DNA from 4 places in the Peribacillus sp. NPDC097224 genome. Region 4 is predicted to be linked to each of the others. Evidence: riboswitches for the same ligand, from Rfam matches in the RefSeq annotation. Region 4 holds a riboswitch; each other region holds the start of a gene.
What was found. Region 4 has a riboswitch for S-adenosylmethionine ahead of metK (methionine adenosyltransferase). Riboswitches for the same ligand answer to the same signal wherever they lie in the genome.
Positions count from the first base shown of each region.

Region 1 (6,049 bases), on a different contig from region 4:
CCTATGCTTGCCCCCACTCCCCAAAAGCAATGAAGCCAGTTCATATGATGGGCTTTATAATGCAACGCCACGTAGTTATTCAGCGCAGCGTCGATAGCTCCTGCACCCAGCCCCAAAGGGATCGCACAGATAATAAGCCAATCCAGAGAGGGAGAATAGGCAATGCCAAATAAGGCCACCGCTGTCAGGGCCACACTTATACACGTGACCTTTCCCGTCCCCAGTCGTTTATTTAACCAGCCGCTAGCCAGGCTTGAGAAAATGGTCCCTGCTGCAACAATCATATAAAGTAAGCCTGCAGTCTCCAGTGGCTGGTCATAATCAGACTGCATGACCGGCCAGGCAGCACCCAGTAAGGAATCTGGAAGACCCAGGCTTATGAAAGCCAAGTAAATCATAACCAATAAGAGCATTGCCAAGGTTACCACCCTACTTTCCATTCTCCACGAATAACTCACTACCATAACATTATACGGCGAGACAAGCCCACTATCCCTCTATTTTTCCACTATGAATTTCCAATTCCAAGTTTAGGTAACCTCCTTTTCATGAAAAAATGATCCACATAAAAAAGAGACTTCTCATTTTTATGAAAAAGTCTCGATCATTAATTATTCTAAGGTCTCACCCTATTATTCAAGAACTCTATTCCTGTACCAAAATCACTTCATCGTGTCCGCAGTTGGGGCACTTCATAATATGCGGGCATTGTCCCTTTTGAAGGGATTCGGGAAAACCGTCATTTTTTTTCAATGTATCAATATCCATATAAGCACTGTAATCATCGGCATAATCCATCAATTTCCCTTGATCTTCAAGGTCACTACTGCATTTAGGGCATTCCAAATGCATTTTTCTAAGACCATTGCATAGTGGACATAAAGACATGACCATTCCTCCTGTTCGATTTATCTAGTTTAAGTATTCGTTTATTCCATCATTTTAACACATTAAAACATCCTCCCTACATGCGAGGAAGGATGCTTACCTGTTGATTATTTATTGACCATGTTAGCAGGGTCAACCCATGCTTTGAATTCATCTTCCGTTAGGAATTCAAGTTTCAACGCCGCTTCTTTCAAAGTGGAGTTGTCTTTGAATGCAGTTTTCGCAATTTTAGCCGCTTTTTCATACCCGATATGTGGGTTCAATGCCGTTACGAGCATAAGAGAACGATCAACATTTTCTTTGATCTTATCTTCATTCGCTGTAATTCCTACCGCACAGTTATCATTGAAGGAATGAATGCCATCAGTCAATAATTTAACGGTTTGCAGGAAGTTGTAAATGATGACCGGTTTGAAAACGTTCAATTCAAAGTTCCCTTGGCTTGCTGCAAAACCGATTGTAGCATCATTTCCGACAACTTGTGTCGCAATCATTGTCATTGCTTCACATTGGGTCGGATTCACTTTACCTGGCATGATGGAGCTGCCTGGCTCATTTTCAGGAATGGCGATTTCACCGATTCCGCTTCTTGGGCCACTTGCCAGCCATCTAACATCATTGGCAATCTTCATTAAATCAGCAGCCAATGCTTTAAGAGCACCGTGTGCATAAACAATTTCGTTATGGCTTGTTAAAGCATGGAACTTATTATCCGATGTGACAAATGAATGTCCTGTATCCGCTGCGATTTGTTTAGCAGAAAGTGCCGGGAATTCTTTTTTCGTATTGATTCCAGTCCCTACAGCCGTACCGCCCAATGCAAGGTTCAATAATTTTTGGCTACTTTCTTCGATCATCGCCAAATCTTTATCAAGCATTGCTTTCCAACCGGAGATTTCTTGGCCAAGAGTTAGTGGTGTCGCATCTTGAAGATGGGTACGTCCAATTTTCACGACATCCCAGAATTCTTTTTCTTTGGCTTCGAATGTGTCACGAAGCACTTTAATGGCCGGTACCAATTTTTCGGCAACTTCCATATAAGCTGCGATATGCATGGCTGTCGGGAATGTATCGTTAGAGCTTTGTGCTTTGTTAACATCATCATTCGGGTGAAGCATCTCAGTTTCGCCTTTTTCCTCTAACCATTTATTCCCTTTGTTTGCGACCACTTCATTCACGTTCATATTACTTTGTGTGCCGCTACCTGTTTGCCAGACGACAAGTGGGAAATGTTCGTCAAGCGTCCCTTCAAGGATTTCACCACAAATTTTAACGATGGCATCCTTCTTCACTTCTGAAAGATCGCCAAGTTCAAAATTCACTTTTGCTGCCGCTTGTTTTACGTAAGCAAATGCATGAACTAATTCAATCGGCATTTTTTCATAACCGATTTTGAAGTTATTACGGCTTCTTTCCGTTTGAGCACCCCAGTACTTATCAGCAGGAACTTTTACTTCCCCCATTGTATCTCGTTCGATTCTAAATTCCATGTGTTCTCCTCCTATATTCGCACTATCCACTGAGAAACAATATGTATATGTAATGAATAATGACGTTTTATATGATCCCCTATATATTGTACAAACATTATTATTGTAAAGCAAAAAAAACGGAACACAAATGACCTTTTCCTTCAGAAAAGTCCGTTTAATCTGAATCCGGTTCTATTACTCTGTTGAATTCGTAATTTTATAATGATAAACATGATACATAACATGATACATGTTCCATAATAGCTAGTCCCAAATAACCGTCTATTAGGAATGTCCTTGACAGAATCCTATATTTATAGTAAATTCAAAAGAAATTGAATAATCAAAACTCTTATCGAGAGAGGTAGAGGGAATGGCCCTATGACACCTCAGCAACCTTCATTTGTTTCAAACCAATGAAAAGGTGCTAATTCCACAAGTTTGTGTAACTTGGAAGATAAGAAGAATGACTCTATCCTACTTATTCAAGTCTTCTTCTTAAAGAAGACTTTTTTTATTTTATTTAACTAAAAGGAGCAGTGAAAAATTATGTACAAAACAGAAACCTATCTTGCTCAGCTTGGAAACCGCAGTGAAACGGCGACAGGAACGGTCAATCCGCCCGTTTACTTCTCGACGGCTTTCCGTCACGAAGGAATTGGTCAATCAACAGGATTCGACTATACACGAACAGGAAACCCTACACGCCAGCTATTGGAGCAATCGATCGCCAAACTAGAACATGGCGATCAAGGATATGCATGCAGTTCGGGAATGGCTGCCATTGCCACCATCCTTTCCTTATTCAAATCAGGGGATGCATGGATCAGTAGCGAAGATTTATATGGCGGTACATATCGTTTATTAGAGCATGGCTTTAAAAAATGGGGGCTACAATGCGAATATGTCAATACATGTTGCCTGGAGGATATTGAAAAAGCAATCACCCCTCAAACAAAGGCCATCTTTATTGAAACTCCCACAAACCCTCTTATGCAGCAAACGGACATTCCAGCCGTCGCCGCTCTTGCCAAACAATACAATTTACTATTGATTGTTGACAATACTTTTTACACGCCGATCATCCAACAGCCCCTCTTACTTGGTGCTGACATCGTGATTCACAGTGCAACGAAATATCTAGGTGGCCATAATGACGTGTTGGCCGGCTTGATTGTGGCAAAAGGCGCCGAGTTATGTGAGTCCCTTGCTTTCCACCATAATGGTATGGGTGCGGTCTTGAGCCCATTTGATTCGTGGCTGTTGATGCGCGGGATGAAAACCTTGGCACTGAGAATGGAACGTCATGAAAAGAACGCCAAGGTTATCGTTGATTATTTGACGGAACATGAAAGTGTAACGGATGTTCTCTATCCAGGTCGTGGCGGCATGATTTCATTCCGGGTCAATGATGAAGCGGTGGTCAACCCATTTCTACAGTCCCTTTCATTGATTTCATTTGCCGAAAGCCTTGGTGGCGTCGAAAGCTTCATCACGTATCCGGCGACACAGACACATGCCGATATGCCTCTTGAAGTTAGAACGGCAAATGGAGTTTGCAATCGACTCCTTCGATTCTCTGTCGGCATCGAGGACAGCGGAGATTTAATCGAAGACCTGCAGCAGGCATTTGCTCAAGTTAAAAAGGAGGCAATACGATGACAAACCAAGAATTCAGTTTTGAAACCAAATTACTACACAACCAACATAAATTCGATCCAACAACAGGTGGGGTGAGTGTTCCGATTCAGCATGCTTCCACCTTCCATCAAACCGACATTGATCAATTTGGCAAATACGATTACAGCCGGAGCGGGAATCCGACGCGAGAAGCACTGGAAGATATCATTGCGGAACTGGAAGAAGGCACGCGCGGATTCGCTTTTTCATCCGGGATGGCTGCCATTTCAACGGCTTTCCTCCTGCTTTCTGCCGGTGACCATATCGTCATCTCTGAAGATGTATACGGAGGCACATTCCGAATGGTAACAACCGTGCTGACCCGTTTTAACATCGAACATACCTTCGTGGATATGACGGATCTTGAAAGTGTAAAAGCGGCCATCCAGCCAAATACGCGAGCAATCTATATTGAAACGCCTTCCAATCCCTTGCTTAAAGTAACCGATATTAAAGCGGTATGTGATATCGCCAAAAGCATTGGCGCATTAAGCTTTGTAGACAATACATTCCTGACACCTGCCCTGCAAAGACCGTTAAACCTCGGGGCCGATATTGTCCTGCACAGTGCAACAAAATTTTTGTCTGGACATAGTGATGTCGTAGCAGGCCTTGCCGTCGTAAAAGACCCGGACCTTGCCGATAGACTTGGTTCCCTCCAAAACTCTTTTGGAGCGGTGCTCGGTGTTCAGGATGCCTGGCTTGTGATGAGAGGTCTGAAAACCCTATCCGTCCGGATGGAGCACTCTCAAAAAGGTGCTGAGAGAATTGCGGAATATTTAAAACAGCAACCGTTAGTGAAAAACGTGTATTACCCTGGTCTTTCCGACCACCCACAACACGGCATCCAGGGAAATCAAGCCAGGGGAGCGGGAGCTGTTCTATCATTCGAATTGGAAAGCGAAGAAATTTTCCGCTCGTTCGTAAACCATGTCGAGTTACCCGTGTTTGCTGTAAGCCTCGGGGCCGTCGAATCGATTCTATCTTACCCGGCTAAAATGTCCCATGCGGCCATGCCTGCAGAAGAAAGGGAAAAACGCGGCATCACGAACAGCTTGCTTCGCTTGTCCGTCGGTTTGGAAAATCCTGATGATTTGATCAGGGACTTTGATTTAGCCCTTAAGAAAAGTGCAGAAAGACAGGCCGTTTCTACTAAATAATCGGATTGAGCACTGAGCTATTGGTTAAATAACGAGGATAAGAAGAATGAGTTTGTAAAATACCGAGAATTTGTTTACAAGGAAATGTAATCTATATGAGCAAATGAGAAAGAAGAGGAGCAAATGCCCCTCTTCTTTCTCATCCTACATATTATGAATCTATCCAGCCATCCCCTTATTAGGTCCAGCCTGCAGTTCGTACATTTGATAGTATTTCCCCTTTTGTTCCATCAACCCTTCGTGTGTCCCCTGTTCCACTATCCGCCCTTTATCCAATACGAGAATCTGGTCGGCATTCTTGATCGTGGATAATCGATGCGCGATGATGAAAGTCGTTCTTCCTTTTTTCAACACTTCCATGCCTTCTTGGATGATGGCCTCTGTTTCCGTATCGATGCTCGCCGTTGCTTCGTCCAAGATCAAAATCGCCGGATCGAAGGCCAGGGCGCGAGCAAAGGAAATCAGCTGTCGTTGTCCCGAGGACAATGTCCCACCTTTTTCAATCACCGGTTCATCAAGCCCTAATGGCAAATGCCGCAACACTTTATCTCCACCAACATCCTTTAACGCTTTTTCTATGGTGGCCCTTGTGATCCTTTCCTGGCCTAGACTGATATTGGAAGCAATTGTTCCCGTGAATAAGTAAGGATCCTGAAGGACGATCCCCATATGTTCCCTTAAGGTTTGATGGGGGATATCCAAAATATCCTTTCCATCAATCTTAATGGTCCCCTCATTGCTGTCATAAAAACGGAACAGTAAATTCATGATGGAACTTTTCCCTGAACCAGTATGGCCCACCAATGCGACCGTTTCTCCCTGACTAGCTGAAAAGGATATGTCCTTTAA
Region 1 is NZ_JBIWDK010000003.1:212,484-218,532, reverse strand. Features, by position in the region: gene ACIQXR_RS07740 (MFS transporter) at 1-419, opposite strand, end outside; gene ACIQXR_RS07735 (hypothetical protein) at 646-888, opposite strand; gene fumC (class II fumarate hydratase) at 996-2,378, opposite strand; SAM riboswitch class I at 2,710-2,824, shown strand; gene ACIQXR_RS07725 (methionine biosynthesis PLP-dependent protein) at 2,910-4,022, shown strand; gene metC (cystathionine beta-lyase) at 4,019-5,200, shown strand; gene ACIQXR_RS07715 (ABC transporter ATP-binding protein) at 5,360-6,049, opposite strand, start outside.
Region 1: another riboswitch for S-adenosylmethionine. It lies ahead of ACIQXR_RS07725 (methionine biosynthesis PLP-dependent protein); the one in region 4 lies ahead of metK (methionine adenosyltransferase).

Region 2 (6,049 bases), on a different contig from region 4:
GTGACTGGATAAGACCTTGTTTTACCGGATGGGTGACATCTGCCGTAGCGCCAGCATTTGGAGCACTCCCCATTCCAGCTTCATTAGAGAACAATCCCCGCTTGATTCCGTTCATCATGGCTGCACCCAGTGCACCACTAGCAATTTCCCTCAATCCATCAAATGCACTATCAAAGATTAAAGCCAGAACACTAGGTAACTCGGTTATATTCATAATGATGACAACTAATGCTATTATTACATAAGCACCTGCCATGAAAGGCACAATGACTTCGGACACTTTAGCTACTACCTTAATCCCACCAAAAATGATTACAGCCGTAATGATTGCTAAAATAAGTGCAGTGACCCATTTCTCAACTCCAAAAGATGCTTGGAACGCACTTGTAATCGTATTGGCCTGAACTGAATTGAAAGCAAGTCCGAACGTCAATGAAATCAAAACTGCAAACGTGATACCCATCCAGCGTGCATTTAATGCTTTTTCCATATAATAAGCTGGACCACCACGGAATGCTTCTCCGTCTTTGACCTTGTAAATTTGAGCAAGTGTGCTTTCAATGAAAGCAGAAGCGGATCCAATCAATGCGATTAACCACATCCAGAAAACTGCTCCCGGACCACCAGTTGTGATGGCTATAGCCACACCTGCCAGATTCCCCGTTCCTACCCGGGAAGCCGTGCTGATACAAAAGGCCTGAAACGATGATACGCCTTTCTTATCTGCCGTAGCACCTTCCCCTAGTAACCTAATCATTTCTTTCACCATTCTAAATTGTACGAATTTAGTCCGAAAAGAAAAATAAATGCCCATTCCAATTAATAATATAATCAGTATAGATGACCATAATAAATCATTTGTTTCAGTAATAAACTTTTCTACTATCTCCATTTTTAAACGAACCCACCTCTAATTATTTCAATACAATACCTTTAGAGTTCCCGCTTTTGCAAAATAGTAAACACTTAAGAATAAAGATGACTCCGTATATTGTATTTAATTATACTATTTTAATATTATTGAAGAAGGATATTAGTTTTTTGGAACATAAAAGAATTAAAGATTTCATCCACACTTTCCATTCGAAGTCACTTACCCTAAAAAAGCCCTGGCGACAATGCTCCAGGGCCAACATTCATGATTTTACATTCATGATTTTACATTCATGATTTATTGATACTCTTCCACCCATACTATTTTTATTTCTTCTTCGAGAACCGGGGAAAACCTATTAAAATGGCTATGATTCCTGAAATCCCGATTAAGACTGGATAGAACGAATAGGGTAGGATACTGATAGGAGAGATGTGTGCGACACCTGCAGCTAAAAGTAGTTGTGCTCCGTATGGCAATAAGCCCTGAATGCTACAAGCGAAAACATCGAGCAAACTGGCAGATTTCCGTGGATCGATTTCATACTTTTCGGCAATGTTTTTTGCGAGTGGACCAGCAATGATGATGGATATGGTATTGTTTGCCGTTGAAAGATTCGTTAAAGCCACCAATCCCGCGATACTGAACTCTGCACTTTTTCTTGATTTGCTCTTTCTCGTCACGAGGTTCAGTAGGTAATCGATTCCGCCGTTATGTTTGATAACAGAAACCATGCCTGCAATCAAAATCGCTAGGAAGGAGATTTCATACATCCCAGCCATTCCATCCCCCATTTTTTGAATCACTTCCATTGCATGATAACTACCATCCGCTAAACCGATGATTCCGGCAAAGACGATGCCGATAGAGAGAACCAAGAATACATTGATCCCTGCCAATGCTGCCACTAGAACACAAAGGTAAGGTAGAATTTTGACCCAATTGTAGGCTTCTCCAGAAATTGTAGCTTGTTCACCCATCGTCAGAAAACCAAGGATAAAACATGTGATTATTGCAGCAGGTAACACAATAAAAAAGTTCACTTTGAACTTATCTTTCATTTTCGTTCCCTGTGTGCGTACAGCTGCTATAGTCGTATCCGAAATGAAAGAAAGATTATCACCGAACATGGCACCACCAATGACCGCAGCCATGGAAAGGGCAACAGATATATCCGTTTGATCACTGATTCCTACTCCAATAGGTGCTAAAGCCACTATCGTTCCCATACTTGTCCCCATTGATAATGAGATAAAGCAGGCGATAATAAATAACCCCACCATTAAAAGATTTTGCGGAACAATTGAAAGTGCTAGATTCACCGTAGACGCTACGGCCCCCATCCCATTTGCCACTTCCGAAAAAGCCCCAGCCAATAGGAATATGACAACCATCAACATGATGTTTGAATCCCCGGCACCTTTACAAAAGATTTCTACTTTCTGATCGAATGATTCCTTTCGATTCATTGCCAGTGCCGTAGCAGATGCAATGGCTATGGCAACAATCACTGGAAATGTGTAAAAATCTTTTGTAATAACACCTGAACCTATAAATAATATCAAAAAAACGATAAACGGCGTTAAAGCCCATGGATTCCCTTTATTGTCTAAACTCATGATGTACACCTCTTTAGTATTTTGCATGGTAATGGTAATGGATACTCTTTTTGGACTCTCTAAATTTTCCGGCATCCCTTCATTTTAATATGGTCTTGATTATAGAATAGTAACAAACCATCAAGAACAGATTCCTATCCTATGAGTACAAAAAGACCTCTTCCGTTTTATTACAAGAAGAGGTCTTTTAATCTATAAACACTCCTCTTATCTTTCAGGTCAATCGCCTGCTGGATTTGGCACAGCACTCTAAATAAGTCTGCTGCCGAGACATCTTCGGGCCAGTCCCTCAGTCTCTCTTGATAAGAAGTAAGAAATATTCATTTTTTCAAAGCAAATATAAGAGTACAGCATTTTAAGAGTTTTCGCAAGGTAAAGTATTAAAGATTTTTATAAACTGATGGAATGCATTAGTTTTTAGCTTTCGGGGCGAAAAGGTAGTTAGTGTGAAAGCACCTTTATTCTTCTACATTGATGGGTACCACTTTTCCATCTTCGACCGCTCCTACAACGACTTTTGCTGCGAATCCACCGTTTTCGTCAATCGATGGTATATTGTAAATTTTCTGTTCAGGTGCCGTATTTGTCAGCCCATCCTGCATATGGTCACGGATCGCATTCACATCATCGACTGTTCCCGCCGCTTTCATTGCCTCCACAAAGGCATACATAGCAATGTAATTCAACCCCACTTCAGAACTAGCATCTTCCTTATAAATTTTTTTATATTTATCAATGAATGCCGGTATTGCTTCTTCCTTGGAATCGATTAGCGGAAGAACACCGATCGAACCTTCCAATGTTTCGTACGAGCCCGCTATTGGTTTCATTTGATCCAGTTTCGCCTGGTCCATGATAATGAAACCGCCTTTAAAGCCTAGTTCCCTTGCTTGTTTTGCAACCTTGGCCGTAGGCTCTGACGCCCCCCCGATGAAAAGGACATCAGGCTTTTCTTTTAGGGCATTTGTAACAGTCGTGAAGAAATCCGTTTCTTTAGAAAAATCAATGGAGGCATTATACACGACTTCACCACCCTGTTTTTCCCAATGAGGAAGTAGGTTTTCCGCCCAGTCCTTCCCGTACTGGGAAGATGGTGGCAATGCCGCAATTTTCTTTCCGAAGTTTTCCATTGCATACGTAGAAAACGGTTCAATATACCCTTCATAATTTGGCGGGATCCTCACCGTTAATGAATTACCGCTTTCCGTGATGGCTGGTTCACTCGAATAGCCACCGATGATGAATTTCTCTTTTTCGTTAAAAACCTGAAGGGCGAGTATCCCTCCACTATGAGGAGTGAAAATAATCGGAGTTTTGTATTCCTGAATTAAACGTTTAGCATTTGAACCCGTTTCATTCGGTAAGTACTTATCATCCAACGAAACCAGGTTGAGCGTATATTTTTCCCCTTCCACTTCAAACCCACCAGCATCATTGATTTCATTTACTGCCATCTCCACACCATTTAACGTTCGTTTTCCATATAAGGCTGCTGCTCCACTCAAAGGACCGCTAAAACCGATATTGACGACATTCTTCCCTTTACTGGCCTTTCCTCCCCCACTTGAGGCAGGGCTGTCTCCTTTGTTACAGCCGGCTAGTGCCGTTAGGACGAGTAATAGCATGACAAAGAATACACTCAATTTTTTCATGAAAATCCCCCATTCATTTTTAAACTCTTATGCTCCGATATAAGCTTTCCGTACTTCATCATTAGCCAATAATTCTTTTGCAGTCCCTTCGACGACAATTTCCCCATTTTCAAAAACATATCCCTTATCTGCAATGCTAAGAGCCGCATTCGCATTCTGTTCGGCTAGTAGAACGGTTATGCCTTCCCGGTTTATTTCTTCAATGACTTGGAACATCTGTTCAACGATCAAAGGAGCGAGGCCCACGGAAGGTTCATCTAGCATCAAAAGCTTTGGCTTAGACATCAAGGCCCTGCCAATGGCTAGCATCTGTTGCTGTCCACCACTCAAGCTGCCGGCTTCATCATGGAGTTTTTCTTTTAAAATAGGAAATAAATGATAGACATTTTCCAATGAGGCCTTGATTTCCATCTTTTTTTTTCGATGTACGTAAGCTCCCATCTTCAAGTTTTCCTGGACAGTCATCTGAGGAAACAGTTTCCGCCCTTCTGCACATTGCACGATTCCAGCTTGGACATTCTTATCCGGATCCCTACCTCCGATAGCCAGTTCCTCAAAATGAATTTCACCCTGAGCCAGCTTGCTTATGCCGCTGATAGAACGGAATGTCGTGCTTTTCCCTGCTCCATTCGCTCCCAGTAGAACGACAATTTCCCCTTTTTTCACTTCAATATTCACATGCTTGATCGCAGAGAAGCTCCCATAACATACAGTAACATCAGTTAACTTAAGCACTAGCACTACCTCCTAAATAGGCTTTAATAACCGCCTCATTCGCCCTGATTTCTTTTGGAGTGCCTTCAGCAATCTTTTCCCCGTAGTTCAGGACCATGATATGGTCAGCTAAGTTCATGATCATATGCATCTTGTGCTCGATCAAGCAAATCGTGAAGCCCGACTGATTCAACTCCTTGATCAGTTCTGTAAGCCCTTCTGTTTCATCAGGGTTTATGCCGGCGGCCGGTTCATCAAGAAAGATGATTTCCGGATCCGTCGCAAGGGCAAGGGCAATCGCAGTCCGCTTCTTTTCCTCTTGAGAAATACTCGAGACCATCTTATTTGCCGAATCCATTAAGCCGACAATTTTCAATACTTCCATCGCTTTATCACGACAGGCCTTTTCCTCCCGTTTTAACCTCTTCGTCCTTAGGATAGCATCTACCAAATTCGATTTAGTTCGAAGCCTATGCCCTACAATCACGTTATCCAAGATGGTGGATTGCTCAAAAAGACTAGTCGTCTGGAACGTTCTTGCTATGCCAAGCCCCGCTATTTCATTGGCAGGAAGCTTCGTGATGTCTTTCCCTTTGAAGAGGACTGCTCCAGAACTTGGACGATGGAAGCCGCTGATCAAGTTGAAAAACGTAGACTTCCCGGCTCCATTAGGCCCGATAATCGCATTGATCTTTCCTTTTTCAATGGTGAAATCCACATTTTTTACAGCTGCCAATCCCCCGAAACTCTTTGTTAAATTCTTCGTTTCGATAAACATCTTCATCCCTCCTCCGCATTAACCGGAACGTCCTTACTCATAATCAGTTGTTTCTTATCTCTTCGTTTAATTTTCCAATCAAAGAATGCACCCGAAATACCGCGTGGATAGAAAATTATGATCAACGTAAGTAAAGGTCCAAAGATCAACATTCGATACTCTTGGAGAAATTGTAGATTCTGGGATAGTATGACGAGAAGCAAAGTTCCAACCAAAGGTCCCGATAGAGTTCCTATTCCGCCGACCAGTAGATACATCAACAAGTCGAACATTATGGCCGTAGACCCGATATCCGGTCCGATAAACCGCACGAATGAAGCATATAAGGCACCTGCCAAGCCTGCAAAAAATGTAGAAAGAACAAATGCGGTCAACTTATTCTTCATCGTGGATATGCCTATCGTTTGGGCAA
Region 2 is NZ_JBIWDK010000006.1:113,449-119,497, forward strand. Features, by position in the region: gene ACIQXR_RS13130 (alanine/glycine:cation symporter family protein) at 1-892, opposite strand, end outside; gene ACIQXR_RS13135 (Na+/H+ antiporter NhaC family protein) at 1,201-2,493, opposite strand; SAM riboswitch class I at 2,698-2,802, opposite strand; gene ACIQXR_RS13140 (ABC transporter substrate-binding protein) at 2,952-4,145, opposite strand; gene ACIQXR_RS13145 (ABC transporter ATP-binding protein) at 4,173-4,880, opposite strand; gene ACIQXR_RS13150 (ABC transporter ATP-binding protein) at 4,873-5,637, opposite strand; gene ACIQXR_RS13155 (branched-chain amino acid ABC transporter permease) at 5,640-6,049, opposite strand, start outside.
Region 2: another riboswitch for S-adenosylmethionine. It lies ahead of ACIQXR_RS13135 (Na+/H+ antiporter NhaC family protein); the one in region 4 lies ahead of metK (methionine adenosyltransferase).

Region 3 (6,049 bases), on a different contig from region 4:
CGCTAGGGAGTGGAAACCTGCCCTATTGTTATAAAACGACCGTATAAAGGCTTTTCACTGCAAATATGCCCTTATTTTAGTTTTCGTTAATGTTAGCTAATTATTCGGGATTCCATTCATAATAAGATATTCCCGAAAAGTTCAAGGGGAAGACGGTTGGCCCTTATCATGAAAAAAATCGATCTGCAGGAGTAATGAGCAGGATCCGGTACGTCAACAGATCACTTTTCATTTTACCTCTACAGACCGATTTTTGAAAGACTCTAATATATGCTTATCCGTGGATTTTACGTTGTAATTCCAGAACCATTTTATTGCATTGCTCATGTTCCCTATCTCTTACTTTTTCAACCTCGATACGAAGGTCTAAATTTCTGCTGTATTCACTGTACCCAACCCCATGTGATAACTGCATAGCTTTTTCCATTTCGCTCGTTACGTTTAAATCTAAAGTATTGATAGTGAACCATCCTTTCAAATTTGTGAATCATTTTGTTTCTTCGTCTATTCTATACCCTTTGCTTTCAACTTTAAACCCCAACTTAAAAACGACCTGGAAATCCAGGTCGTCTTTCGTTGCTTTATTCCTTTGCAGGTACGACTGCACCCTCATATTCCTCAAGAATGAAATCTTGAATTTCTTTGGAATGTAATACTTCCACAAGCGTCTTGATTTCTTCTTTGTCTTCGTCACCTTTATTAACAGCGATCACGTTCACATATGGTGATTCAGAATCTTCTATTGCAATGGAATCTTTAAGTGGATTCAAGCCAGCGTCGATTGCATAGTTAGAGTTGATTAGGACCGCATCTCCTTCGCCGCTTTCATAGATCTTCGGAAGTAATGCCGCTTCATAATCTGCATCGAATTTAATGTTCTTCTTATTCTCGACAATATCTTTTACTGTAGCTGTCGTTTTATCAATGCCTTCTTTAAGAGTAATCAGGCCATTCTTTTCTAAAAGTGATAAGGCACGTCCATGGTCTGCAACAGAGCTGCTTAAAATGATTGTTGCTCCTTCTGGAAGCTTATCAATGCTTTTATATTTTTGTGAATACAAAGCAATTGGTTCAATATGGATGCCGCCTGCATTAACAAAATCATATCCATTTTCCTTAATTTGAGATTCTAAATAAGGAATGTGCTGGAAGTAGTTCGCGTCCAGTTCTTTATTGTTCAAAGCCTTGTTTGGCAAGATATAGTCTTGGAATGTTTCCACTTCCAATTCAATGCCTTTTTCTTTAAGAAGAGGAATCGCTTTTTCAAGAATCTCTGCATGTGGTACATTCGATGCACCCACCACTAACTTCTTCGTATCATCGCCACTACCTGTATCTTTCTCTTTATCCGTTCCGCAAGCCGCCAATGCAATTGATAAAACTAGAACGAATGCAAACCCTAAAAACTTTTTCATCCTTTTCATCTCCCCTTATCTTTTATCCAATTTAGAAGTAATCACATCACCGATAATCTGTATGATGAAGACAATAATTAATATGACAATCGTCGCTACCAGGGTAACGTCGTTGTGATTCCGTTGATAACCGTCCAGATAGGCTAAGTTACCCAATCCACCAGCCCCGATGACACCTGCCATTGCCGTGTATCCAACCAATGCAATCGATGTTACCGTGATGCCTGATATAAGGGCCGGCATCGATTCTGGAAGGAGGACCTTATAAATGATGGTGCTGGTTTTGGCTCCCATTGATTTAGCCGCTTCAATCACGCCTTTATCAATCTCACGAAGGCCGATTTCGACCATCCGCGCATAAAACGGTGCTGCACCGATAATGAGTGCTGGTAATGCCGCATTCTCACCAATCATGCTACCGACAAGTAATTTGGTGAACGGAATTAATAATACAATCAAGATAAGGAATGGAATCGAACGGAAAATATTGACGAAAGCACTTAACACACCGTTAACGCCCCGATTTTCCCACATATTCCCCTTGCCTGTTAAAAACAGAAGCAACCCCAATAGTATCCCTATAAAAAAGGTCGCTACAACTGAAATACTTGTCATATACAGCGTTTCTTTCGTCGCTTCTATGATGTCTTCCCAATCTACATTCGGCAATAATTCTTCAAGCATGAGTAATCACCTCCACGCCTACCTGCTGTGCTTTTATGAATTCGATTGCGCGGAGCATTTCATCTTCACTGCCATCAAGGTGGATGAACAATGTTCCATATGAGCCGCTTCTCGTTTGTGATATCTTCCCCTGGACAATGTTCACATCCAACTCAAAATTACGTACCAATTTTGTGATCAACGGGCTTTCTGCATGATCCCCCACGAATGTCAGTTGAATCACTTTTCCTGCTGGATACCGTTCAAACAAATGCTCCATCGTTTCTTTTGTCTCTTCTGGTTCCGTCACCTGCTGAACAAAACGCTTAGTCATCTGTTCTTTAGGGTTTCTGAATACTTCCAGGACAGCTCCCTGTTCGACTACCCGTCCACTTTCCATCACAGCCACTCGATTGCAAATCTTCCGAATGACATGCATCTCATGTGTAATCAAGACAATGGTTAAACCAAGGCGTTGATTTATATCCACAAGCAATTCCAGGATGGAATCGGTTGTCTGGGGATCTAGAGCGGACGTGGCCTCATCACACAAAAGCACTTTCGGGTTATTGGCAAGAGCCCTCGCTATTCCCACCCTTTGCTTTTGTCCACCACTTAGCTGCGATGGATACGCTTTTTCTCTTCCTTCCAATCCAACTAACTTAATGAGTTCATTGACGCGCTTGATGCGTTCTTGCTTGGAGATGCCCGCAATTTCCAAAGGAAAGGATATATTTTCTTGAACGGTCCTTGACCATAAGAGATTAAAATGCTGAAAAATCATGCTAATCTCTTGACGGGCTTTACGAAGCTTAGACCCTTTAATTGTTGAAACTTCATTTCCCGCAACGTTCACGGAGCCCTCAGTAGGCCGTTCCAACCCATTCAGCATACGTATGAGCGTACTCTTGCCAGCCCCACTGTATCCGATGACTCCGAAAATCTCACCTTTATTTATTTCTAAATTCACACTATTCACGGCATGAATCGTTTCGCTATTTCCTTTTCCTGTTCGAAAAAGTTTACTGACGTTTGACAATGTAATCATGTATGCTCACCTCTTTATCCAATTAAGCCTATGAATTTAGTCGATTTATTTTTATGGCCTCCTGATGAATCTATCCTCTATGATTCAAAGAAAATAGAAAAAGCCCTTCTGCATGAGCAGAAAGGCAGGGAAAAGCAGGCCTTCCTCTCATCTCCCAAAGCCTCTACGCTTTGTGTGAATTGGCACCTTTCCAAGGAAAATCCTTGTCGGTTGCCGGGTTTCAACGGGCACATCCCTCCACCTCTCTTGATAAGAGCTATATATGGACTATTCTTTTTTGTCTTAACATTCACTTTACTATGTCTGAAATTTTAACACAGATAAAAAAGGAGTGCAATGTAAAATCCTAGGGTGTACCTGTTTCTCCATTAAACTCTTTGAGAATTCACTGACACGATATTCGTCGCTTTTTCAATCGCTTGCTCTAGATCTTCAAGTAAATCGTCTACATTTTCAATACCGATTGAAAGGCGAACCTGGTCGGCACTGACACCGGCCTTGACCAGTCCTGCATCATTCAATTGCTGGTGAGTTGTACTTGCTGGGTGGATGATTAGGCTTTTAGCATCCCCGACATTGGCGACATGCGACCATAACTCAACCGAATTGATGAGTGTGGAACCTGCTTCACGTCCACCCTTAATTCCAAACGTCACCACAGATCCGGCTCCCTTAGGCAAGTATTTATCCGCTAGGGCTTTATCGGGATGATCATCGTTACCCGGATAAGAAACCCATGAGACTGCCGGATGATTCTCCAAGTATTGAATGACCGTCCTCGTATTCAACAGGTGTTCCTTCATCCTGACATGGAGCGTTTCCAGGCCAAGCGTGAACTGGAATGCACTTTGAGCACTTAACGTCGGTCCCAAATCCCGAAGCAATTGCACACGCGCTTTCGTGATAAAGGCAGCAGGCCCTACCGCTTCGGAATAGACAAGTCCATCGTAACTAGGGTCAGGTTCCGTAAAGCCTGGATAATTAGGCGAATTCCAATCGAATTTACCACCGTCGATGATGACTCCCCCTAATGTCGTACCATTACCCAATAGCCACTTTGTAGCTGAATGGATGACAATATCCGCCCCAAAGTCTATTGGTCGGCACAGATACGGCGTTGCGAAAGTGTTATCAATAATAAGAGGTATCCCTGCTTCGTGGGCTATTTCCGCCACTGCTTCGATATCAAGAACCCTTAAGCTTGGGTTGCCGATTGTTTCGGCAAATATGGCCTTCGTTCGTGGAGTGATTGCCCGTTTGAAATTTTCCGGATCATCAGGTGAGACGAATTTCACTTTGATTCCGTATTTAGGGAGTGTATTTTCAAATAAATTATAGGTCCCGCCGTACAGTGTTGAAGCAGAAACGATTTCATCCCCCATACCAGCGATATTAAGGATGGAAAGGGATATAGCGGCCATGCCGCTTGCAACTGCCAATCCACCGATTCCCCCTTCTAACAGGGCCATTCTTTCTTCAAAGACACTGACAGTGGGATTGTGAAGCCTCGTATAGATATAGCCATTCTCTTTTAATCCAAACAGATTCGCTGCATGATCTGTATCTTTGAACAAATAAGCATTACTTTGATAAATGGGCACGGCGCGGGCACCCGTTTCGTCGACTTTTAAACCGCCATGCACACTCAACGTCTCAAAGCGGTAATTTTTTTCTGTCATTATATTCTCCCCTTCTTCCATTGTTTTAGTAGGGATTAAAGCGATATTGCCTCTTCTCTTGTTATATGCAAGGAACCTTATAATATGAAGAAGTCGGAACTTCCCGCCACCGTCCATAGAAATTTCCCTATTGAACGATGTCGCCTGGATAAGCGCGTTTTGTAAATGGCAGACATTCCATCCTCGTGTATGATGCGTCTATAACGTATGTACTTCATACAAAATATAGCACTTTAGTAGCAGGTAGTCAATTAGTTATTAGAATATTCAATCATTAATACGAATGCTATTTCCCCCCCATGACTTCAACAAAAAAACCAATCCATGTAGGATCGGCTTTTAGCTTATCTCTTTCAGCAATCCATACAAATAAGGAACAGACTGAAAGGCATATATTTTTTTTGTCATCTTTCCTTTTTCAAAAAGCAAAAGACAGGGTACGCTCTCAATTTCATATCGTTCAGCCAATGTCTGGACATAATTCATGTTCATTTTTCCAGCCTTCATTTCCGGGAACAGCTCTAGTGTTATGGAAAGCATTCTTGAAGCCACCTGGCAGGTTCCACACAAAGGTGTGTATAGATATAAGCTAAAAGTGTTCCCTTGATCAACAGCTTGCTTAAAGTCTTCTTCTTTCCATTCCTCCATCAGTTACTCTTCCATCCTTTTACTTGTAAATTTAGTTTTCACTTTCATATTTGCAGTCAGTAGCACGGAAGCGATGTGATGTTCTGGGGTATCCTCGACTTCCTTGTACATCCTATCTATGTACAAATGCCTTGCTTCCGGCAGTTCCCGACGAAATTGTTTCCTTAGCTTTTCCCCTGACGCATCTGCGTCAAAAAGGATATAAACGTCCCGGCCTATCAATTCATCCACCATTTCATCCAACTTCGTTAAAGAAATGGTGCCATTGGTACATCTGATTTCCACTTCTTCGTCCAGAACGGATGCCACTTTGCGCTTGTCTGAAAGGCCTTCAACCATGATCACTTTATCGGGTACATCCCATTCCATCTCATCACCCCGTCTCCACTCAAATTGAAAAAGAGCAGGCTTAATTAAAGCCTCCCCCTCACCTTACTTACCCGTTTATCAGGCTATCATATTCGTTTGCACTCATCAGTTTTTCAACTTCACTGCTGTCTGATGGTTCAAGGACGATCATCCATGCTTTTTCAAACGGAGATTCATTAACGAATTCAGGATTGTCATTTAACTCTTCATTGATTTCAACGACCTTG
Region 3 is NZ_JBIWDK010000002.1:158,532-164,580, forward strand. Features, by position in the region: gene ACIQXR_RS20540 (YuzK family famiily protein) at 275-427, opposite strand; gene ACIQXR_RS04365 (MetQ/NlpA family ABC transporter substrate-binding protein) at 582-1,415, opposite strand; gene ACIQXR_RS04370 (methionine ABC transporter permease) at 1,431-2,099, opposite strand; gene ACIQXR_RS04375 (methionine ABC transporter ATP-binding protein) at 2,092-3,126, opposite strand; SAM riboswitch class I at 3,271-3,382, opposite strand; gene ACIQXR_RS04380 (O-acetylhomoserine aminocarboxypropyltransferase/cysteine synthase family protein) at 3,495-4,805, opposite strand; gene ACIQXR_RS04385 (thioredoxin family protein) at 5,145-5,453, opposite strand; gene ACIQXR_RS04390 (toprim domain-containing protein) at 5,457-5,822, opposite strand; gene gcvH (glycine cleavage system protein GcvH) at 5,890-6,049, opposite strand, start outside.
Region 3: another riboswitch for S-adenosylmethionine. It lies ahead of ACIQXR_RS04375 (methionine ABC transporter ATP-binding protein); the one in region 4 lies ahead of metK (methionine adenosyltransferase).

Region 4 (6,049 bases):
AAATCATGGAAATGATGACGAGCCATTCAAGTGATATTCAAAGAGTGACAGCCTTGATTACGGACATTTCCGACCAAACCAATTTACTGGCATTGAATGCCGCGATCGAGGCTGCCCGTGCCGGGGATCATGGAAAGGGTTTTGCGGTCGTGGCAGATGAAGTCCGGAAACTGGCTGAGCAATCGAAATTGTCCGCTTCAGAGATTGCAAACATGGTCAGCATGATTCAAGATGCGACCAAAAAAGGGGTGGAATCCATCAAGATGGGAACCAAGAAAGCCGAAGATGGACTCATTGCATCGGAGAATTCCTTGCAGGTGTTCGACCAGATCAAAGTGGCTGTCGGTGAAGTGGGAAAACGGATAGAGTCGGCATCCAATGCTATCGAAGACATTCAAGCCATGACCGAAGAGGTGGCAGCAGGGGCCACTTCCGTAAAGGAAATTGCGGTGAGCGCTGCTGAACGGGCACATGATACAAGTGCAGCCACAGAAGAGCAGCTAGCGGCGAATGAACAGATTACGACAGGCGCCCAATCACTAGCAATCCTGGCCGAAAACCTACAGAAGGAAGTAAGCCATTTCAAGATTTAAGAACACGATGAAGAACCCGAACGAAGAACACCACTCACACGGTGTTTTAGTCGTTCGGGTTTTTTCTGTTGCAATGCGATTTGTCACATGAAATAGGAGGAAGGGGATGGGGATAACCAAGGGGTGTGCGCGTAGAAAGCTAATATGGGGAAGAGGAGGATATCCAGGGACTATGCATTCTTGCTTTGATGATGAAGAAAAGGACCAAGCGATTTTCGCTTGGTCCTTTTTCCTAACTTTATTATGCAATCGGCCCGCCAAGTTCTTCGATTTCGTTTGGTACGCTACCGAATTTCTTGAAGTTTGCACGGAATTGAGCGGCAAGGTCTTTTGCTGATTTTGTGTATGCAGCAGGGTCTGCCCATGTTTTGATTGGTTGAAGCACTTCATCAGGAACACCAGGAACATGAACCGGAATGTTCAAGCCGAAGATATCGTCTTGAACGGTTTCAATGTTGGCTAATTCACCTTCAAGTGCCGCTTGGATCATGGCACGAGTGTAAGCAAGCTTCATACGGCTTCCAGTTCCATAAGCTCCGCCAGTCCATCCTGTGTTAACCAGGTATACTTTTGCGTCATGCTCGTCGATTTTTTCTCCAAGCATTTCAGCATAGCGTGTAGCAGGAAGTGGTAGGAAAGGTGAACCGAAGCATGTAGAGAATGTTGCTTCAGGAGACGTCACGCCTCTTTCTGTACCTGCCAATTTGCTTGTGTATCCGCTCAAGAAGTGGAACATGGCTTGTTCTTTAGAAAGTTTGCTGATTGGAGGCAGTACGCCAGAAGCATCAGCCGTTAAGAAAATGATTGTATTCGGGTGTCCCGCAATACTTGGATTCACGATGTTATCGATCGCTTGCATTTGGTATGCAGCACGGGTGTTTTCCGTTAATGAGCTGTCATCGTAGTCCGCCACGCGTGTTTCGGGATCTACCACGACATTTTCCAATACGGCGCCGAAACGGATGGCGTCGAAGATCTGTGGTTCTTTTTCACGTGAAAGGTTGATGGTTTTTGCATAGCATCCGCCTTCGATGTTGAATACACCATTAGAAGACCAGCCGTGTTCGTCATCACCAATCAGTTTACGGTTCGTGTCGGCAGATAAAGTCGTTTTACCAGTACCGGACAATCCGAAGAATAAAGCGACATCGCCTTCACGACCTACGTTTGCCGAACAATGCATCGGAAGGATTTCTTCTTCCGGAAGTAGGTAGTTCATGATTGAGAAAATCGATTTCTTCATTTCACCTGCGTATTCAGTTCCACCGATTAGGATAGTACGGCGTTCGAATGATACCATGATGAACGTTTCGGATTGCGTTCCATCAACTGCTGGATCCGCTTTGAAATTAGGTGCGGAAAGGATGGTGAATTCTGCTTCATGCCCTCTTAGTTCTTCCTCATTCGGACGGATGAACAATGTATGAGCAAAAAGGTTGTGCCAAGCATATTCATTAACCACTCGGATAGGAAGGCGTGATGATTCGTCTGCACCAGCAAAACCTTTGAAGACAAAGACTTCTTCTTTTGTCTTTAAGTAATCCACTACTTTACTATATAGTTTATTGAATACTTCCTCGGAAATGGGTTGGTTAACTGGGCCCCAGTCAATTTTGTCCTTTACAGAAGCTTCTTCCACAATATATTTATCTTTAGGTGAACGGCCCGTGTATTTGCCCGTTTCAGCTTTTACTGCGCCGGTTGAAGTTAAAACGCCTTCATTTCTGCTTAATACTTTTTCAACTAATTGAGGAACTGAGAGTTGAGTTTGCACATTATTTCCTGCTAATAATTGGTGTAACTCATTAACGTCAACAGAATTCATATATGAGATACCTTCCTTTGTTTAAGTTTTTATAATACAATTAGTATAACACATTGGATTAAATAGTCTATACTATTTAACTTTTTTTGTGAATGAAAATGGAATAGTCGCATTAATCAATTATCTCACTTCGAGTGTAACCTTATGTATAGTGCGGGCATATACTTGCAGTGAGTCATCCTGGATGGATGTTTTTGAATCTGGTTGAATCGGGAGACGATCTGGATGAAGTAAATCTAGGATGTGAAAAACGATTGCTGCCACAAGTCTTTGTGAAGTCCCGTTTTAGGATTAGTGTACCTTTTCATTTATAATAGGAAGAAAAGAAGTGAACAACCATTTATGTATTTGAAAAAGGGATGAATATGGGGTTCGGATGGTATGTTCATTTTGTCTGATTTATCCATTGTAAGTCAATGGTCTTATCTTCTTAGTTTACACTCTTTAAGAATACTATTTATATTCCGGCTGTGCCAGATAAAAAGTTTTTTTATTTTTCATTGGGGAAAAATGTTCTATTTAGAAAAACATTGACAAATTCAGACTAAATACGATAGTATCTTAAATTGTACGGATTCTCTTATCCCGAGTTGGTGGAGGGACAGGCCCTTTGAAACCCAGCAACCTGCCATATTGAACTTGACTCCAAGGTCAATCGCCGAAAATAAAGCGATGAACCTTCAAGGAATAGTGGTGATGGTGCTAACCTGAGCAAGGTAAAAACCCTTGAACGATAAGAGTGAAAGGATAGATGATAGAATTTTTAAACCTTTCCTCATTTGCCAGGGAAGGTTTTTGTGTTTTTATTCATTAATTCTGTGTCTATGATTGAAACTAATAAGGGAAACGAGTTCCGTAAAAGATCAGGCTCATGCCTACAACATACTAACTTCCAAGGAGGAAATAAGATGTCAAAGAAACGTCTATTTACTTCTGAATCTGTGACAGAAGGCCATCCGGATAAAATTTGTGATCAGATTTCAGATTCCATTTTAGATGCAATCCTAGCTAAGGATGCAAATGCACGCGTTGCGTGTGAAACAAGTGTAACGACAGGTCTTGTACTTGTTGCTGGAGAAATTACAACATCGGCTTACGTGGATATTTCACGCATTGTCCGCGATACGATTGCAGGTATCGGGTACACTCGTGCGAAATATGGTTTCGATGCCGAGACTTGTGCTGTGCTAAGCTCGATCGATGAGCAGTCTGCTGATATTGCAGCGGGTGTTGATAAAGCATTGGAAGCACGTGAAGGTACGATGTCCGATGAGGAAATCGATGCTATCGGTGCAGGGGACCAAGGTCTTATGTTCGGATTCGCGTGCAATGAAACGGAAGAGCTTATGCCACTTCCCATTTCATTGGCTCATAAGCTATCATTCCGTCTTTCTCAAGTTCGTAAAGATGGCACGCTAAGTTATTTACGTCCTGATGGAAAAACGCAAGTAACGGTTGAATATGATGAAAATAACCTACCTGTACGTGTAGACACAATCGTCATCTCCACACAACATGATCCTGAAGTGACACTTGAACAAATTCAAGCCGACTTAAAAGAACATGTGATTAATGCGGTCGTACCGGCTGACTTAATCAATGAAGATACGAAATACTTCATCAACCCGACTGGCCGTTTTGTAATCGGCGGACCTCAAGGGGATGCTGGTCTTACTGGCCGTAAAATCATCGTTGATACGTACGGCGGATACGCTCGTCACGGCGGCGGTGCTTTCTCTGGTAAAGATGCAACAAAAGTGGACCGTTCTGCTGCATATGCCGCTCGTTACGTTGCGAAGAACATCGTAGCTGCTGGCCTGGCTGACAAAGCGGAAGTGCAATTGGCCTACGCAATCGGCGTGGCTAAGCCTGTATCCATCTCAATCGATACATTTGGAACGGGAACAGTAAGTGAAGAGGTGCTAGTGGAATTGGTAGAGGCGAATTTCGACCTACGTCCAGCTGGTATCATCAAGATGCTTGACCTACGTCGCCCAATCTACAAGCAAACAGCTGCATATGGTCACTTCGGCCGTACAGATGTTGATTTGCCTTGGGAGCGTACGGATAAAGCAGAAGCTTTAAAAACACAAGCTAAAGCGTAAATCATATGAGAAAAGGTGCCTTGCTTTAATGCAAGGCACCTTTTTTGATGGGCAAAAATAGGATTAAATATGGCTTCCTAGGGAATAATTCAAGGAATCCTATTTTTAGCTAAGCGTTTTTTGTAATCATACGATTGGTGTTACTTTATTCGGTCAGCCTGTTTATAGAGTTGTCCTTTTTCAGCATATTCCCGGACAATGCGATCCATATCCTGGCGATCTTCCTCATTAATTTCACGAACGACTTTGGCCGGCCTTCCAAAGGCTAAGGTGTTCGGCGGGATAACCTTTCCTTGGGGGACAAGGCTTCCTGCACCGATGAAGGCACCTTCACCGATTTCCGCTCCATCAAGGATGATCGAACCCATGCCGATGAGGGCTCTCTTTCGAATTTTGCAGCTATGTAGAATGACTTGGTGGCCAATGGTCACTTCATCTTCGATTATCAGTGGGTTATTGGGACTTTGATGAAGTACGCTGTTATCTTGCACGCTTACTCTTTTCCCGATGATGGTGGGTGCCACATCGCCGCGAATGACGGTATTGAACCAGATCGTTGATTCATCACCGATTTTGACATCGCCTGTCACGACGGCATTTTCAGCAAGATAGGCGCTTTCGGAAATTTCTGGTTCCATGCCTTTGAATGGATAAATAATCAATTTTCATCATTTCCTTTCCGAAGTGGATAATTTTGCTGTATTATTTTAATATACCGTATCAAAATAGCCTTGGCTACTATTTGATTGAGCACAATTAATTAGGTTTCGTTTTTGTTGAAAACCGAAAATGTGGTTATAATTTACCATATAGATTATTTTTCATTCTGCATGGAACGTTTACAACTAGAGAAAAGTGAAAGGGGGATTTCGAATGTGGAAATGGGAGACGGACGGAGATGCAAAAGGCGTCATCGTCATTATTCATGGGGCAATGGAGCATCATGGCCGTTACAAGTGGTTAACACAAATGTGGCTTTCAGCCGGATACCATGTCGTCATGGGCGACCTACCCGGGCAGGGAATGACGACACGCGCCTTCCGGGGGCATATCGATTCCTTTGACGAATATTTAGAAGAAGTAAAAAGCTGGATTGAAGATGCATACGATTATTCCCTTCCTGTCTTTTTATTAGGACATAGCATGGGTGGGTTGATTGCGATCCGCCTGCTTCAGGAGGAAGAATGGGACATCGCGGGGGTCATTTTATCATCGCCATGCCTCGGTCTGATGACGCATCCTCCCAAATACTTAACCGCCATTTCACACGGCATGAATATCGTGATGCCAAAATTCCGGGTGGATTCTGGGTTAACTCCCCAAATGGCGACGAGGAATTCGGAAATCCGTGAATCGGATACGAACGATACATTGTACATTACCAAGGTTTCCGTTCGCTGGTATCGGGAGCTTGTACAGGCAATGAAGGATGCTTTTGAAGAGATTCCGGAGTTTCAGGACGTGCCTTTACTGATGATGCAGGGCGGAGATGACAAGGTCGTCAACAAAAAGGCGGTCCGGGAGTG
Region 4 is NZ_JBIWDK010000008.1:43,054-49,102, forward strand. Features, by position in the region: gene ACIQXR_RS15640 (methyl-accepting chemotaxis protein) at 1-593, shown strand, start outside; gene pckA (phosphoenolpyruvate carboxykinase (ATP)) at 835-2,418, opposite strand; SAM riboswitch class I at 2,996-3,158, shown strand; gene metK (methionine adenosyltransferase) at 3,327-4,523, shown strand; gene ACIQXR_RS15655 (gamma carbonic anhydrase) at 4,664-5,182, opposite strand; gene ACIQXR_RS15660 (alpha/beta hydrolase) at 5,397-6,049, shown strand, end outside.